DNA from 2 places in the Jeotgalibacillus haloalkalitolerans genome. Region 2 is predicted to be linked to the other one. Evidence: predicted binding sites of a transcription regulator. Region 2 holds the regulator's gene; the other holds the start of a gene.

Region 1 (9,078 bases), on a different contig from region 2:
GGAGGACTTTGGCATAAATGCTTCTCCACGGACTTCAATGGAAAGCGGCTTTTTCAGACGGAGCGGAATAGAACGGATTGTTTTCAGGTTTGCCGTAATGTCTTCCCCGACTGATCCGTCTCCTCTGGTCGCGCCCTGCACAAACAGGCCATCTTCATATCTGAGTGACACTGCAAGGCCATCAATTTTGAGCTCGCAGCTGTACATTGCACTGTCTCCTGCCACCTCTCTCACCTTTCGATCGAAGTCTCTCAGATCTTCTTCGTTAAAGGCGTTTCCAAGGCTCAGCATGGAGGTCTTGTGGGTCACCTTTGAAAATTGCTCAAGTACCGCTCCTCCGACACGCTGAGTCGGGGAATCGGAAGTAGCAAGCTCAGGGTGCGATTCTTCTATTTCTTTTAATTCATTCAATAACTGATCATATTCAGCATCAGGAACTGTGGGCTTGTCCAGCACATGATACTCATAGTTGTACTGATTCAGCAGCTCATGCAGCTCCTGTACTCTTTTCTCTGCGGTCACAGGCTCAACTCCTTATGTCACTTTATTAACCGGTGCGAATTTGGCCAGCAGGCGTTTTACACCTGTTGGACTTGGAAATGCAATATCAAGTTCCATTGAATCCCCTTCACCTTTTACGCTGACAACAGTGCCTGTTCCCCATTTACCGTGCTGTGCTTTATCACCGACACTCCAGCCCAGATCGCTGCCACCGGTGTTGCGCGGTGCAGGGCGTCTGACGGGACTTTTTCTCGGCTGCGGTTTTGATGGTGATCCGAAGCTTCTGCTGCCTGAAGAAGTTTCTTTTTTCATCGGCTCTTCAAGTAATTCAGCCGGAATTTCAGCAATAAATCTTGAGACAGGGTTCATATTTGTACGTCCGAATAACGTTCTCATCTGGGCATTTGTGATATACAGTTCTTCTTCAGCACGTGTAATGCCTACATAAGCAAGTCGTCTTTCCTCTTCCATTTCAGCCTCTTCCATCAGTGAGCGGCTGTGTGGGAATACCCCTTCTTCAAGCCCCATCAGGAAGACAACAGGAAACTCAAGTCCCTTCGCTGAGTGCAGCGTCATGAGCGTTACGGCATCTGCCGGAGCATCATCTTTATCCAGCTGGTCAATATCAGCGACAAGGGCAAGGTCTGTTAAAAATGCAATCAGACTTTTATCGTCACTCGCTTCTTCAAATGCTTTTGTTACTGACAGAAACTCATCGATATTTTCAAGTCTGCTTTGTGCCTCAATTGTTTTTTCTGCCTGAAGCGATTCTCTGTAACCGGACTTATCAATAATATCCTCCACCAGCTCAGTTACTGATAAGTACTCCTGCATCTGGGTAAAGTTTTTAATAAAGTCACGGAACTCAAGTACAGTCTTTGCCGCTCTTCCGCTGAGACCGATAAAGTCTGCAAGCTCGAGCGCATTATACATCGACATCTCGTTATCACGCGCGTAGTTTGCAATCTTATCAAGTGAAGTGGAGCCGACTCCGCGTTTTGGTACATTAATAATTCTGATCAGGCTGATATCATCATCCGGATTGGCAACCAGTCTGAGATAAGCCAGAATGTCTTTAATTTCTTTTCTGTCGTAGAACTTTGTACCGCCGACAATGGTGTACTCAATATTGGATTTCATGAGTACTTCCTCCATGACACGGGACTGCGCATTGGTTCTGTACAGGATCGCAAAATCAGAAGGCTTTCTTACACCGGAACGGACAAGCTCATTGATTTTTCCTGCAACAAATTGCCCTTCACCCTGTTCACTGTCTGCACGCACATACGTGATTTTCTGTCCGCCTTTATTATCTGTCCAAAGATTCTTGGCTTTACGGTTCGGGTTATTTTTAATAACGGCATTCGCCGCATCAAGTATTTTTTCTGTTGAACGGTAGTTCTGCTCAAGTAAAATTACTTTCGCGTTCGGATAGTCTTTTTCAAATGACAGGATATTCGTGATATCCGCGCCTCTCCAGCGGTAAATTGACTGATCCGAGTCACCGACTACACAAAGGTTTTTAAAGCGTGAGGCCAGCTGTTTGACAAGCAGATACTGCGCTCTGTTTGTATCCTGATACTCATCCACGTGAATATACTGAAATTTACGCTGATAGTTTTCAAGCACTTCAGGTACGCGTTCAAATAAATGAATCGTCTGCATAATCAGGTCATCAAAATCGAGCGCTGAGTTTTTACGAAGCCTTTTCTGGTATTCAGAAAACACTTCACTGATCGTCTGATCATAATAGCTGCCTGCATCCTTTGCGAACTGCTCAGGCGTTGTCAGCTCATTTTTTGCTGAGCTGATTGCAGCAAGAATGCCGCGCGGATCAAACTTCTTCGGATCCAGGTTCTTATCCTTTAAAATACGCTTGATGACTGACTGCTGATCTGTTGAATCAAGGATCGTGAAATTACGATTATAGCCGATCCGGTCAATATCTCTCCTTAAAATCCTCACACACATGGAGTGAAACGTTGAAATCCATACATCCTCTGCCGCTCCGCCAAGAATGCTTCCTACACGGTCTTTCATTTCACGCGCAGCTTTGTTTGTAAAGGTAATCGCCAGAATGTTGTAAGGCGCTACCCCTTTTTCAATCATTAAATACGCGATCCGGTGTGTCAGTACTCTAGTCTTCCCGGAACCCGCACCTGCCATAATCAGCAGCGGGCCATCTGTTGCTTTAATTGCTTTTGCCTGCTCAGGATTCATTCCATTCAGCAGACGATCTGTTAAAAATTGCATCGTCGCACCACCTCGAACATTTGTTCTTATTATAGCCCGGATATTTGCTTCCGGACAACTTTAATCTAAACTTTCTTAAAGATGGCTGATGATTTTCACTCCAGGGGGACGCTTTCCGCGGCCGGGCGGTGAGTCAGCAGGCTTCGCCATGGCCTCACACGTCCCTTCCTGCGAGCCGCCCCCTTACGCTACAATCATCAGCTGTGCAGAAACAGAAACTGTCTTTAATAAAGCACTAATTTAAAACTGTTTTCAACGCTTCTTTTAGGTCATCATAAATAATATTGCCGACTACGATGACGTCAGCGTATGCAGCCATCTCTCTGGCTTCCTTTTCACCTTGAATACCGCCTCCGTAAAATAGGACAGTATCTTTTAATTCACCGCTTACTCTTTTAACAAGTGACGGATCACCGTAAGTTCCGCTGTATTCCATATAGAAAACCGGAAGTGAAAACAGGTGTTCAGCCATGCGTGCATAGGCAATAACCTCATCATCACTGATTGTTGCATCTGCTCCTGTTAATGATGCTGCCTTACAATCCGGATTCAAAATGCAGTAGCCTTCTGCAAGAATCTCTTCCCAGTTCATCAGATCCCCATGTTCTTTCACCGCTTCATGATGAATTCCTTTGAACCATTTTGGATCCTCAGTATTCAAAACAGTCGGTATAAAATATAAATCGTAGCCAGGTGTAATGGCTTCAAGAGCCGATACCTCAAGTACACACGGGACTGTATATCTGCGCACGCGCGCCATCAGATCAAGCACATTTTCAAGTGTCACACCATCAGAACCGCCAACCATGACTGCATCTGTGCCTGATTCACATATCTTTTCAAGTGCTTCATCCGTTATTTCTTTATTAGGGTCCAGTTTAAATACATGCTTCCATTCCCGGACATCGTACATCCCAAGTCCTCCATTCGAACACTCATTATCCGTACTATTATAGCACCGAAGAAGTGACTCTAAAAGAGAAGTGGGGATGAAGTTATAAAGTCGTTAAAAAAAGAAGATGGGACTGATGCTGTCTCATCTTCTTACTCGTTCCGCTGCGCTTCAGGCGGACGCTTTCCCCGGGGACCGCGCTAAGCCTCCTCGGCTTCGCCTGTGGGGTCTCAGCTGTCGGTCACATCCCGGTGGAGTCGCCGCCTTACGCTCCGCTGCACTTAAATTTCACAAAAAACAATATATGACTTACTACAATATCTTGTTTTGGAACAAACTCTTTTCAAAGTTGTTAATTTACAATACGAGCGAAACGATTAAGAGGGCAGGACACATTGTCCCACCCCCTTAAAAATATTACTCTTTATCTTCACCACTGTCATCACTCTGATGAACGCGCTCAAGAACCATTGCGTAAGTATCATTACCATAGTTCAGGCAGCGCTTAACGCGCGAGATGGTTGCAGTACTTGCACCGGTTTGTGTTTCAATTTTATGATAGGTATTCCCTTCACGCAGCATACGTGCCACTTCAAGGCGCTGAGCAAGAGATTGTATTTCATTAATTGTGCACAAGTCATCAAAGAATCGGTAGGCTTCGTCTTTGTCTTTAAGTGAAAGAACGGCTTCGCATAGCTGGTCCAGTTCTTTTCCTCTTAACTTATCGATTTGCATCAGACAGATACAGCTCCTTTTAAAAGTATTGCAAGAGCAAACGTGTGCTCAGCTAAAAATAGGACTCTTTTACATTTTAACGCATTATCGTTGGAAAGAGTACCGTTTTCTTTTTTACATCATAGATTCCGCGCTGTGTCACTCTTAAATAAGGTAAGTGGGTTGAGCACAGAAATAATAGTGTATAAACCGGATCATCAAAGGCGTATCCGCATTCTTTCAGTACATCGCGGAGCTTCTTTTCACCCTCAATCAGGGTTTCCATCGGCTGATCTGACATGACACCGCCAAGCGGCAATGGAATTTCATGAAGCATTTCTCCCTGATCCATCAGCACAATGCCGCCTCCAATTTCCTTCATCCTCGCGAAGGCATCCAGCAGATCCTTTTTACTCTTACCAATCAGCAGAATATCCCCTGTACTTGAAAAAGAAGAAGCCAGTCCTCCAAGATTACTCGCAAACCCTTTAATCAGCGTACAGATTTTCCACTCCCCGTAACGGTCCACAAGCATAAGAAAGCTTTCATCATTATCACGCGGAAGCTCGTTCACACTTGCATCAATAGATACTGAATAAGGCTTGGTGATGACGTTATTGACCATGTCGATCCCGCATGGCATTGAAAACTGCAGGTCATCAGCATCAAGCGTCCAGTCGATCTCAAGCGGTTGTATGTCTGACCAGTCTGGTGTAAACAGCGGTTCCTGTTCCTGACCATCCTTTAAGATCCATTTACCTTTAGACATCACTGATTCAGGAACAGGGTTAGCCGGGTCACCCAGAATGTTTAAGGTAGCAAGACGACCAGTTGCAATCATTCCCTGCATATAATCCAGACGGTAATATTTCGCGATTGCAAAAGAAGCCATATGGTACGCTTCAATCGGCTCCACTCCTTCTTCAATTGCAATCCGGACAAGCTGATCCATGACACCACTCTCATAAAAGGATGGACTTGACCCGTCTGTTGTCATCATGAGTGAATCAAAAGAATGCAGATTGCGTTCCTTTAACTCTCTGATCAACTTCGGCAGATCCGGTCTGATGGATGAATGTCTGAGGGTCACTGCAAGCCCCTGTTCAAGACGCTTCCATACATCGTCCCCTGACATTGCTTCATGATCACCTGTTACACCAAGCAGTGACATTTTCGCAATCGTTTTCTCAGATGCGCCAGGCAAATGTCCTTCCACCCGCTTATAACGCAGCCGCGCTTCTTGCACCCAGCTCAGCAGCAGGTCGTCCCCCTCTGCAAGCTTCGGCCAGGAAGTAAGCTCCCCGGCGAGTAAAACACTCGGGTCATCAAGCCATGACAGCACTTCTCCGTTTGTAAAGACTTCCTCTTCCGCGCGGAGCTCTGTCTGCGAATCCAGTCTGCTCCACCAGTAATATGTCAGTGGTGACGTTTTGAACTGCTGCATAAAAGGAAGCGCTTTCTTTTTGTCGCATAATAAAAGGAGCATCAAATTGTCCTGAATAAATGTCGTCGTTCCGCGCTTGGCTGCATACTCCCCAAAGCTGTGTGGATTATAGAGCTGAAACGGATGAACATGAGGTTCAATATAACCCGGTACAATCCACTTGTCTTCAAGGTGAAGCACTTCAGTTCCATTTAATTTTTCAGGCATGTCGCTCCCTGCATAGATGATTCTATCCTGGTATATCCATATATTCCCTTTCACCCATTGATGAAGGGTTGAATTTAAATAATTAGTATTAGCAAGTACAAGATCAGGTGATTTCGTTCCTTCCAATATGGAAGTATGGTCTCTTAAATGACTGATCTTCCACGGAAATCTCTGTTCCACTCTCATCACTCCAATAATTCCTCTAAAAGTTTCATTAAGCTTACCATATTTTACGCGTCACCGCACAAAAGAAATGTGTGTATTTAAAGAATTTGTGTATAGCTGAACATTATTTTAACAAAATACATTTTTTCCTAAAAATTATTATTGATAAATACTTTTACAATGATTCATCAAAACACCTGACCAAAATTATTATCAGAAACTCTTTGTTACATGTATAATTAAGGTTTTAAGTTTGAATATTCAGAAAAAGTTTTTTACTCTGTTAGTTATTAGTGGTCTTTTTTTATTTGTATGATATTATTTAAATAACAATAAACTTAGCAAAGAGAGTGATTTTCATGATCGGAGACCGTGTTAAAGCTTTACGGAAAGAAAAGAAAATGTCGCTGACTGAACTGGCTGAACAGGCAGGCGTTGCTAAATCATATATCAGCTCTCTTGAGAGAAATCTTCAAAAGAATCCATCTATTCAATTTCTGGAGAAGATTGCTCCAGTACTTGGTGTTACGGTCAACTCTCTGCTGGACCCTGATAGTGATGAAAAAAACGTGGACAGTGAGTGGGTGAATCTCGCGAAAACAGCAATGGAATCCGGGATCTCTAAAGAACAGTTTAAAGAGTTTATTGAATTTAACAAATGGCGTATCAATCAAAAATAGCCTGTGCAGCGAAATGCTTTGCACAGGCTATCTTATCGTTTTAAATCAGTCTTACCCAACAACTAAATCATTCCTCCTCCAATTGGCAGAACCTGCTCCTTCCAGGAAATCTCTAATATCCTCCACCGGAATTCCTGCTTGTACAGCTTCCTCAATAAGCGCCATCCATTCAACATCCACTTCGTGTTTACGACCCATTACATTCCCCTCCTAAAATACTTTCTACAGTACTTCAGGCGGCTCAGCCGTCATAGCTCCCTATCTCTTTCTTGGCCTTAGACCCGTAAGCTTTGCGTCCCACCCTTTCAGATGGTTTGCCTTTTTCTGTTCTCTCAAAGCGATTGCTGCATCTGGGATCAACTTAGGGCTAAAAGTTTGAGTTTAGGTATAATTTCTGGTATGAACTTATATTATCACTAGGATAGTCACAAATAAATAGTCCTATTTACCTAAATATTCTGACTTTTTCAACATTAAATTTATGTTACAATGTTTCATTTGGATTATTTTGAGGAATGGTGGTAAGCAGATTGACGAATGTGCTGATTCAGTTCGTAATAAGAGACTGCTCTGAGAGATGGAAATGTAGTGAGATCCTCACCGCATACAGGACAAAGCCAGATTTCAAGGGTACCGCTGCTATAGGAAGACCGCGTGCATTTAGGACATTCTTTCCGCACCATGTTATCACCTCTTCTTTTGTTCTTTATAGAGAATACCTGTATCCTCATTATATGTCAGAAGAATTGATTCGCAAGAGCTGAAAATGGTCAAATCTGGTGCAAAAAGAATGTATTTCACCTAAATACTCTTATTAACGCCAATTTAGTCATTATTTTAGAAAATTCTAACTTCTTTTTAATGCTTTATGGCCAATATCTTTTCTGTAAAAGAATTGCTCTGCTGTAGTGGTTTCAAGCGCGCTGTAAACGTGCTGACGGGCTGATTCAACACTGGATCCTGAACCGGCAGCCAGTAATATCCTCCCACCATCAGAAACCACTTCTGTTTCCTTAAATCTCGTTCCCGCATGATAGAAGAAAGCATTTGTATCAAGAATCTGCTGTACTGAGTGACCCTTTTCATAAGCATCCGGATATCCTTTAGAAGCAATGACAACCCCAACAACCGTATCATCACTCCATTTTACATCTTCTGTTTTACCTTCTAGCAGGTTTAACAGGAGCTGCGCAAGATCAGATTCCATTCTGTGGAGTACCACCTGCGTTTCCGGATCACCAAAACGCGCATTGAATTCAATCACTTTTGGTCCATCTTCTGTTAAAATGAGCCCCGCATATAAAACCCCTGTAAAAGGATTATCTTCCTGAATCATTGCCTGAACAACCGGCTTAATAATCTCATTCATTGCTTTTTTTTCAGTATGTTCCGGGAGATGAGCGACTGGAGAATATGCACCCATTCCTCCAGTGTTTGGACCTTCATCATTGTCATATGCCCTTTTATGATCCTGTGCGAGCGCCAGTGGAACAATCGATTCTCCGTTGACCAGACACATAAATGAAAATTCTTCACCATCAAGAAAGTCTTCTACCACAATTTTTGCAGATGAAGCACCAAAACGGTTGTGTTCAAGCATATCTTCAGCAGCTGCCAGTGCGTCTGCTTCAGTCATTGCCACAACGACACCTTTCCCTGCAGCAAGACCATCCGCTTTAATCACAATAGGCGCCCCTTTTTTCTTTATGTAATCAGACGCCTCCCGGAAGCTAGTGAATGTTTCATAGCCTGCGGTTGGAATGCTGTACTTTTCCATCAGCTCTTTTGCAAATGCCTTACTGCCTTCAATTGCAGAAGCTTTTTGAGTCGGTCCGAACACTTTCAGTCCTTCTGCTAAAAACAGATCGGTTAACCCCTCAGCTAGCGGCTGCTCCGGTCCGATCACAGTCAGTGCAATATCATTCTTTTTTGCGAACTCCACAAGTTTCTGCTGATCTGTCTCTTCAATCTCGATACATTCAGCATGTGCTGCAATTCCTGCATTCCCAGGGGCACAAAAAACCTTACTGACTGATTCATCCTGATAAAATTTATAGCAAAGCGCATGCTCGCGTCCTCCGCGTCCAACCACAAGTACATTCATCTAAATTCCTCCAGTAATCTTATTTTTCCTGACTTATATTTAAAAAGAGCCGGCCTCAAAAAGAAGCCGGCTAAAAATATTCTGTAAGCGGCTTTGACATGGACCTCTTACGCAAATA
Region 2 (9,078 bases):
TGTGAAATCAGCTTCATCTTTCATCATTGTGTTATTTGATCCGGCAAGGTCGGCTGAGCCGCCAAACAGTGTTGGAACCGTCTTTGAAATGGCATTCAGCACTTCACCTGATGATGCACGGCTTGCAAGGGATTTTCCTTCTTCATAAACAGGTAGGTCCTTATCCCAGTTATCTGCAAGCTTTCCGTTCATTGCATCCTCAAGCTCCTGTGCAAGTTCCGGATAAGCAGATTTATAGTTTTCGAATTTCTCGTTCCACTCTTTTTCTTTTTCAGCACCATTATCTACAACCAGTTCCTCGAATCGCTTGTATACCTCGTCAGGCACATAAAATGCCTCTTCTGCTTCCCACTGATACGCTTTTTTAGCAAGAATTGATTCTTCATTACCTAGTGGAGCACCATGAGCTTTTGATGTACCTGCTCTGTTTGGTGAACCAAAACCGATCACTGTTTTAATTTCGATCATTGTCGGACGGTCAGAGTCAGCTTTTGCTGCCTTAATCGCATCTGCAACTTCCGCTACATCATTTCCATCGTCAACACGAATATACTGCCAATTGTAAGATTCAAATCTCTTTTTCACACTTTCTGAGAATGAACGGTCAAGATCCCCGTCAAGAGAAATGTCATTTGAATCATAAAGCACGATCAGCTTATCAAGCTTCAGGTGACCTGCAAGTGAAGCAGCTTCTGAGGACACACCCTCCATCAGGTCTCCATCGCCACATAATGTATAAGTATAATGATCAACTACATTAAAGTCGTCACGGTTAAATTTGGCACTTAAATGTTTTTCAGCCATCGCCATACCAACAGCCATACCAATTCCCTGACCAAGAGGACCCGTAGTTGCTTCAACGCCTTTTGTATGTTTGAACTCCGGGTGACCTGGCGTTTTAGATCCCCACTGTCTGAAGTTTTTAATCTCATCAAGCGATAAATCATATCCGGAAAGATGCAGTAAGCTATAAAGCAGCATCGAGCCGTGTCCTGCTGAAAGTACAAAGCGGTCACGGTCGAACCAGTCCGGATTCTTAGGGTTATGATTCATAAACTGAGTCCACAAAGTATATGCAAATGGAGCAGCCCCCATCGGCAGGCCCGGGTGACCCGAGTTTGCTTTATCAATTGCATCAATTGATAATGTCCTGATTGTGTTGATTGCTAAATCATCTGTCTTGTTAAACATCATCTACATCCTCTCTAACTCACGTGATACGTCCTATTGTACAAAAAAAAAAGAGAGATGTACAAACATCTCTTCTTTTTATTAAAAAAGTTCAAATCCTGCCTGCAATTCAGGAAAATATTAGTTCAGCTTATTCCTATTTTTTGCATCTTTAAGTTTTTGCGGCGTAACATCTTTACCCTCAGGATCAATAACAGTTACATTTTCAATCGTCTGTTTCATTGAACCTCTGAATGCCTCGAGATATTCCTGCCTAAGTGCCTGCTGTTCATCAGCTTCAGTTTTTGAAAGTGTATCTTCTTTAGATTTCTTTGATAACTCATTGATTCTTTTAATCTTGTCTTCAGATAACATGTTTTTCACCCTTTCTTTCAGGTAAGCTCCTATGTATGTTAAAAGAAAGGTGAAAATTTGACAAGTAATTTGTTTATTGCATCTCTGATTCCATATATTCAACATACCTTCTGTGAACGGTGGCTTTTGATACAGGATGCCCGAGACCTCTCAATACAGATGAAATCTCCTGAAAGGTCAATCCGTTACTGCGCAGCCTGACAATTTCATCCACGGGTATTTCGATTTTTTCCCGCCCTTCTTTATTACCACGGTTTTTAAGATTTCTCTGCGGTTTAAATCCCTGCTCAACCGCACGTTTCATCCCTCTTTTTATTTTCAGGTTATGTAGCTTCCTCTGGTGTTCTTCCACCATACTGACAATCTGAAGGATCATCGAATCTGATTCAGACAGCTGCAGCTCACCGTCATGGGCAATGGTATATATTTTTATTCCTTCTTTATGCAAAGTATGCAATAAAGCAATTTTTGCATTACCTCTTCCTATACGCGTTTCATCCTGAATCAGAAGGCCTTCCGCTTCATACAGCCGTATATGATCCAGTAATTCAAATACACCCTCACGGTCCAGATCAAACCCGCTTTCTCTCTTACTGATGGTTGAAACGACCTGATAATTCATTTTGACGGCAAGGTGTTTTAACTCCTCTTCCTGCCTTGCAAGTGATGTTTCCTGTGCTTCTTTTTCTGTACTGACTCTGCAATAAATAATTACTTTCAACACGATCACTCCTTATTTCTGTTCAGATGCCAGGTGTATCGCGTCTTCACTGAAATCAAAAGCTTCCTCAGGCACCGGCAGCTCAAGTTGTTCTCCCGCTACAATGACATGAGAAGAAAGCTCATTATGTTCAGTTACCCACTCAATAAACTTTTCCGGGGTCATGGATGTATGGCTTGCATATTCCTCAGCGTATGCCCAAAGCGTATCTCCATTTTTAACGGTAATTGCTGCGTATGTTGCATCACTGTTTGCTGTATTGGTAAAAACTAAAAATAAACTGAAAAACAGCGCAGTCACCACGAATAGAATAACAAATGAATATTTTCTCCACAATGCAGTCATTATTAATCGCCTCCATCGAATATGTGTTCGCTTTTATTAATCTGAGTATAATACGAACATTTGTTTTGGTCAACACAAAAACTCGAACTTATGTTTGTATTTTTAAAAACGCTATGCTATAATTTAGAAAAGTTTTAATCTGAAAAGAGGTGCTGAAGCGTGAAGAAGTTATCAAAACGACAGCTTGATATATTAAACTTTATTAAACGTGAAGTTCAGGACAAAGGTTATCCGCCTTCCGTTCGTGAAATCGGCCTTGCGGTTGGACTAGCTTCAAGTTCTACCGTTCATGGACATCTTGCAAGACTTGAAAGTAAAGGCTTAATCAGGCGTGATCCAACAAAACCGAGAGCGATTGAAGTTATATCCCTCGAGGAGGATAAAATCCCGACACAGCGCGTAGTCAACGTTCCGCTTGTGGGGAAAGTTACAGCCGGGTCGCCGATTACAGCAATTGAAAATGTTGAGGAGTATTTCCCGCTCCCTGAAAGACTGGCTTCATCTGATGATGCTGTGTTCATGTTAGAGATTATGGGAGATTCTATGATTGAAGCCGGCATTTTAGACGGAGATCTTGTCATTGTGAAACAACAAAATACTGCGAACAACGGGGACATTGTGGTAGCAATGACGGATGAAGATGAAGCAACAGTAAAACGCTTCTTTAAAGAAAAGGATTATGTCAGACTCCAGCCTGAAAATTCTTCTATGGCACCAATTATCTTAAATAACGTATCCATCCTTGGAAAAGTGGTAGGAGTATATAGACAGGTTCATTAAAAAAGCTGAACGTTTTGACAAAGTTGTCAAAGCGTCCAGCTTTTTTAATGCTTCATGATTAATATCATTTTATGTCAGCGAGCACTTTTTTTATAAATGAGGAAACCTCCCCGGGGATTTCAATTGGCAGCATATGCCCTCCTGAATCAAACATATGTGTTTTACAGCCTCTGATTTTATCTTCGGCTTTTTTAAGTAAGGTATATGGATCATAAATTACTTCATCACGTCCAACCGCGATATGGACAGGCATCATTAATGTATCGAGTTCATGATCTTTAAACAACTTAGGGGGCGTCATCACATACTCCCAGGTCACATGCTTTTGTCCAAGATAGTAAAGCTTAAACAGCCGTTCCTGCCCCTCTTCCTTCTTAACTGTGAGCCACCTGCAGAACTGGCTGATGATAACTGATTCGCTCGGAATCAGGTTTGTTAGTAGCAACCTTGAGTAGAAAGACAGATTCATTCTTTTGATTGAAGCTGCCGGTGAAAAAACAATTAATGATTTCACTCTGTCGGGCTTTAAAATAGCAAAATTAAGCGCATGCCATCCGCCGTTGGAATGACCTACTATAGTTACTTTTGCAATCTTCAATTCATTAAGAAGCTCTGTGATCCACATGATATAATCTTCCCGTTCGTTTAAATGCTCTTTTGTATTACTTTGATTAAACTCTCCCAGCACATCAACAAAATAAAGCTTAAATTCATCTGCTAATTCTTCCGCACATTTATACCATTCCGCAGAACTGAAACCAAATGCATGAAAAAAGAGGAGCGGCTCCTTATCCTGGTTCCCGCACTCAAGAACCGAAATGTCTCCAAAAGTAGTAGTAATGATACGTTCCTGATAAGGTGTTTCCCATAACTTCATCACTTTCTGATACGCAGATTGGTACAGCTCATATCCTTCTTTTGATTTAAATCCTCTATATGAATCTGCCATTACAATCCCCCCTTAGCCTTTATATACCCGGCTTTTTATATTTTGACCAGATTACATATAAAAAACCTCTGAAGCGAAATTGCTTCAGAGGTTTGAATAATTAATACATTTCTAAATACTGTTCTCTCTCCCATGGGTGAACCTGCGTACGGAACATATCCCACTCGATTTCTTTCGCTTCCACGAAGTGCTCAAAGATGTGCTCTCCTAGACCATCAATAATAACCTGGTCGTTCTTAAGCTCTTCAAGGGCTGCAAAAAGAGTACCAGGAAGATCTTTAATACCTGCAGCTTCACGCTCTTCTTTGTCCATTACATAGATGTTTCTGTCAATTGATTCAGGTGGTGTCAGACTATTTTTAATTCCATCAAGACCTGCTTTAAGCATTACAGCCATTGCAAGGTACGGGTTTGCAGATGGATCGACAGAACGAACCTCAACACGTGTACTCATTCCACGTGAAGCCGGGATTCTGACTAACGGGCTGCGGTTTCTTGCAGACCATGCAATGTAGCAAGGCGCTTCATAACCTGGTACAAGACGCTTGTATGAGTTTACAGTAGGGTTTGTCACAGCTGTAAATCCTGAAGCGTGCTTTAGAATACCAGCCATGAACTGTTTCATTGTCTCACTTAGCTGACTTTCTGCACCTTCATCAAAGAATGAGTTCTTTCCGTCTTTAAATAATGACATATTGAAGTGCATACCTGATCCGTTAACACCAAATAATGGTTTTGGCATAAATGTAGCATGCAGTCCGTGCTTTCTTGCAATTGTTTTAACAACAAGCTTAAATGTCTGGATATCATCACATGCAGAAACTGCATCAGCGTATTTGAAATCAATTTCATGCTGTCCAGGTGCAACTTCGTGGTGAGACGCTTCAATTTCAAAGCCCATTTTTTCAAGTTCAATTACGATATCACGACGGCAGTTTTCACCAAGATCTGTTGGTGCGAGGTCAAAATATCCGCCTTTATCATTTAATTCAAGTGTCGGTTCACCATTTACATCAAGTTTGAAGAGGAAAAATTCCGGCTCAGGTCCAAGGTTGAAATCAGTAAATCCAAGCTCTTCCATTTCAGTCAATACGCGCTTTAGATTGTTACGCGGATCCCCTGCAAATGGTGTACCGTCAGGGCTGTAAATATCACAGATCAGACGTGCAACTTTACCGTCTCCGGCTGTCCAAGGGAATACAACCCATGTATCAAGATCAGGGAAAAGGTACATATCGGATTCTTCAATACGCACAAAACCTTCGATAGATGATCCGTCAAACATCATTTTGTTATCAAGTGCTTTTTCTAACTGACTTACAGGAATTTCAACGTTTTTGATTGTACCAAGGATATCAGTAAATTGAAGTCTGATAAAGTTTACATTTTGTTCCTTTGCCATTTTCATAATGTCTTCTCTTGAATACTTACTCATTGTGTGATTCCTCCTGTTTTTTATGTAATTTTTTAACGAAAGAACCTTGAAAGGTCTCCCGCTCTTAAACTGTTTTTGCTGTACTTGCCATTACCCATCATTTCCTGTTTTAACAGTTTTCTTAATTCACCTTCTGATAAGTCCGGCTTTTTAGCAGGTCGATCTGATTCGGCTTCTGTGCCATCCCCCAGGATTCGCTTAATACCAGCCATATTGACCCCCTGCTCAAGCAAATCTTTAATCTCAAGCAGCTTATCAATATCATTTAATGAGAAGAGACGGCGATTACCTTCCGTTCTGGCCGGTGCGATTAACCCATGCTCTTCATAGTAGCGAATCTGACGGGCGGTTAAATCGGCCAGCTGCATGACTGTTCCAATTGGAAAGAGTGGCATGCTGCGTCTAATATCACTGCCCATCATATAACCCCTTTCTTGCCTGTCGACAATTTAACTATATAACATGTTAAATTATCTGTCAACTACATGTTAGGTTTTATTACATGATATTTACCTGACTAGTTTTTTGTTCCCTTATCTCATGCGTTTTATGCATAATTTTAAAATAAAAATTATTTTTATTCAGAATTAATGTTCAGCAGAAATACTGAATCGTTCCATACCACCGATGATCATTCATGAGACTTAGTGCGTTTAGTGGAGAAATAATCGGTCAATATAAAAAAGCCGAGACATTTAATGTCCCAGCTCTGAGTCAGATTCGTCTTTATTATACAGCCATTTATAAAGAATTCATTTTTTGCAGGGCAGCTGTAATGGCAATTTTTATATGCTCATACGTAAGCCCACCCTGAATATAAGCTGCATAAGGCGGACGCAGAGGGCCGTCTGCCGATAATTCAATACTTGATCCCTGAACAAATGTACCCGCTGCCATAATGACATCATCTTCATAACCAGGCATATAATCGGGATAAGGCGTAAAATGTGCATTAACCGGTGAAAATTCCTGTACCCCCTGACAAAAGGCTATCATTTTCTCCCTGTCGTGAAACTCCACAGCCTGAATCAGATCTGTTCTGTAGTCATTCCAGGCAGGTGAAGTTGCCATTCCCGCTTCCTCTAAGAGAGCCGAAGTATAAACCGCACCTTTTAGGGCCTGGCTGACTACATGCGGCGCCAGAAAGAAGCCCTGATACATTTCCTGCAATGCATTCAGACTGGCACCTGCTTCAGCACCAATTCCCGGGGATGTCATCCGGTAAGCGCATAAGTCAATTAATCTTTGCTGTCCGGCAAGATAACCACCTGTTTTCGCAAGACCTCCCCCGGGATTTTTAATAAGTGAGCCGGCAATTAAGTCGGCACCTGCTTCTATCGGCTCTTCAGCTTCTACAAATTCTCCGTAACAGTTATCCACAAAAACAATGACCTCCGGATAATGCTTCCTAATTTCTGAAACAGCTTTACGGATATCCTTTATTGTAAAAGACGGCCTTACCGCATAGCCCTTGGAACGTTGTATACCAATAACTTTTGTATGATCATTCATATTCTTCAGAACTGTTTCAATGTCGATCTTTCCATCTTTCAGGTCCGTCTGCTGATAGTGAATACCAAAGTCTTTTAATGAGCCATTATCAGACCCTCTTAATCCGATTATTTCTTCAAGCGTATCGTATGGTTTCCCTGTAATGTAATGCAGTTCATCACCTGGTCTTAATACTCCAAAAAGCGCGATATTAATGGCATGCGTCCCAGAAATAATCTGGGGTCTGACTAAGGCTGCATCTGCTTTGAACGTATCAGCATAAACGGCTTCAAGCGCATCCCTGCCATTATCGTCATATCCATAACCAGTGCTAGGATTAAAGTGACTGTCACTAATTTTGTTATTTTTAAAAGCCTGCAGGACCTTCAACTGATTAAGTTCCGCGATCTGTTCAATTTCCCTGTGTCTCCACGATATTTTTTCTTCGATTTTCTTACTTAGTTCTACTGCTTCTTCTGTGTAATATTGATAACTCATTTTAACGCTCCTGCACTATATTTTTGCTGCCAGCGGATGATCTTTACTGATAAACCCTTCAGCAATGTAATGTTCTTTTTCTTCATTAAAAGATAAGCTGATCAGCATACTTTCCTTTTTCAGCTGCGCCAACATCTTGCCATTATCTGAAGAGATAGTCATGGTATATGGCTTTAACACTTGCTTCACTTCTTTTTCAAGGGCTGACAGTACTTTCTGATTCTCTTTTTTTACAGCACTCATTAACACAAACGGATCGCTGCGGTCTGCCACAAACTTTTCTGACAGCAAATCTTCTTTATTATAAACGGTCATTCTCGGGATCTGGTCCATTCCAAGCTCATGCAATAGCTTCTTCACTGTTTTTTCATGGTCAGCATGATTTTGGTGAGAAGCATCTACTATGTGTAAAAGGAAATCCGCTTCCTTTACCTCTTCAAGAGTGGATCTGAATGAAGCAATCAGGGAAGTCGGCAGATCTTTAATAAACCCTACTGTATCAGTCATGATTGTTTCAAATCCGCTCGGTAAGATACACTTTCTGGACAGCGGATCCAGCGTGGCAAATAGTTGATCCTCCTCATAAGAATCTGCGTGTGTAAGTAAATTAAAAATGGTTGATTTCCCTGCATTCGTGTATCCGATCAGTGCAATCTGAAATGCCTGGTTCTGTTTACGTCTTTCTCTGTAAATTGACCTGTGTCTGACAACCTGCTCAAGCTTCCTTTTAATTTCCCTGATTTCTCTTCTGATATGTCTGCGGTCTGTTTCGAGCTTCGTCTCACCCGGACCCCTTGTACCAATTCCCCCGCCGAGTCTTGATAATTCGACGCCCTGTCCGCCAAGCCTTGGCAGCATATACTCAAGCTGGGCAAGCTGTACCTGAAGCTTGCCTTCTTTAGAGCGTGCACGCTGCGCAAAAATATCAAGAATCAGCTGCGTTCTGTCTATGACCCTTGCATTAAGCTCTTCAGACAGGTTCCGGTTTTGACTGGGAGACAGCTCACTGTTAAAAATAATGAGTTCGGGTTCAAACTCTTCAACAGCAGATGAAAGTTCTTCAAGCTTCCCTTTTCCAATATAGGTGGCAGGATGTACTTTATCCATATTCTGAAACATATTTAACACCGGTTCAGCACCAGCTGTTTCAGTGAGTGCAGCTAACTCATTCATAGATTCATTAAAATCCTGGTCAGTTCTGTCAGTATTTACCCCGACTAAAATCGCTTTCTCCATTTTCATTAAAAAACCTCACCCCTTCTGTCCGGTATCCTTTTATAAAAATATCCATTTCTAAGATTGAATTGCGTTCGA

Evidence for each region. The regulator LexA, encoded in region 2, represses DNA repair genes until DNA is damaged. The targets are predictions, from matches to a motif close to CGAACATATGTTCG.
Region 1: the regulator LexA is predicted to act here: its motif matches at 2,768-2,781, upstream of pcrA (DNA helicase PcrA).

The regions. Positions count from the first base shown of each region.
Region 1 is NZ_JAXQNN010000006.1:143,386-152,463, forward strand. Features, by position in the region: gene ligA (NAD-dependent DNA ligase LigA) at 1-522, opposite strand, end outside; gene pcrA (DNA helicase PcrA) at 535-2,754, opposite strand; gene pcrB (heptaprenylglyceryl phosphate synthase) at 2,990-3,667, opposite strand; gene UFB30_RS14700 (YerC/YecD family TrpR-related protein) at 4,064-4,381, opposite strand; gene UFB30_RS14705 (adenine deaminase C-terminal domain-containing protein) at 4,458-6,197, opposite strand; gene UFB30_RS14710 (helix-turn-helix domain-containing protein) at 6,536-6,856, shown strand; gene UFB30_RS14715 (anti-repressor SinI family protein) at 6,908-7,054, opposite strand; cyclic di-GMP riboswitch class I at 7,089-7,185, opposite strand; gene purD (phosphoribosylamine--glycine ligase) at 7,704-8,960, opposite strand.
Region 2 is NZ_JAXQNN010000002.1:270,406-279,483, reverse strand. Features, by position in the region: gene tkt (transketolase) at 1-1,191, opposite strand, end outside; gene UFB30_RS06230 (DUF896 domain-containing protein) at 1,312-1,545, opposite strand; gene UFB30_RS06225 (YneB family resolvase-like protein) at 1,619-2,266, opposite strand; gene yneA (cell division suppressor protein YneA) at 2,279-2,611, opposite strand; gene lexA (transcriptional repressor LexA) at 2,771-3,391, shown strand; gene UFB30_RS06210 (alpha/beta fold hydrolase) at 3,456-4,340, opposite strand; gene glnA (type I glutamate--ammonia ligase) at 4,441-5,775, opposite strand; gene UFB30_RS06200 (MerR family transcriptional regulator) at 5,808-6,194, opposite strand; gene UFB30_RS06195 (methionine gamma-lyase family protein) at 6,517-7,764, opposite strand; gene hflX (GTPase HflX) at 7,780-9,006, opposite strand.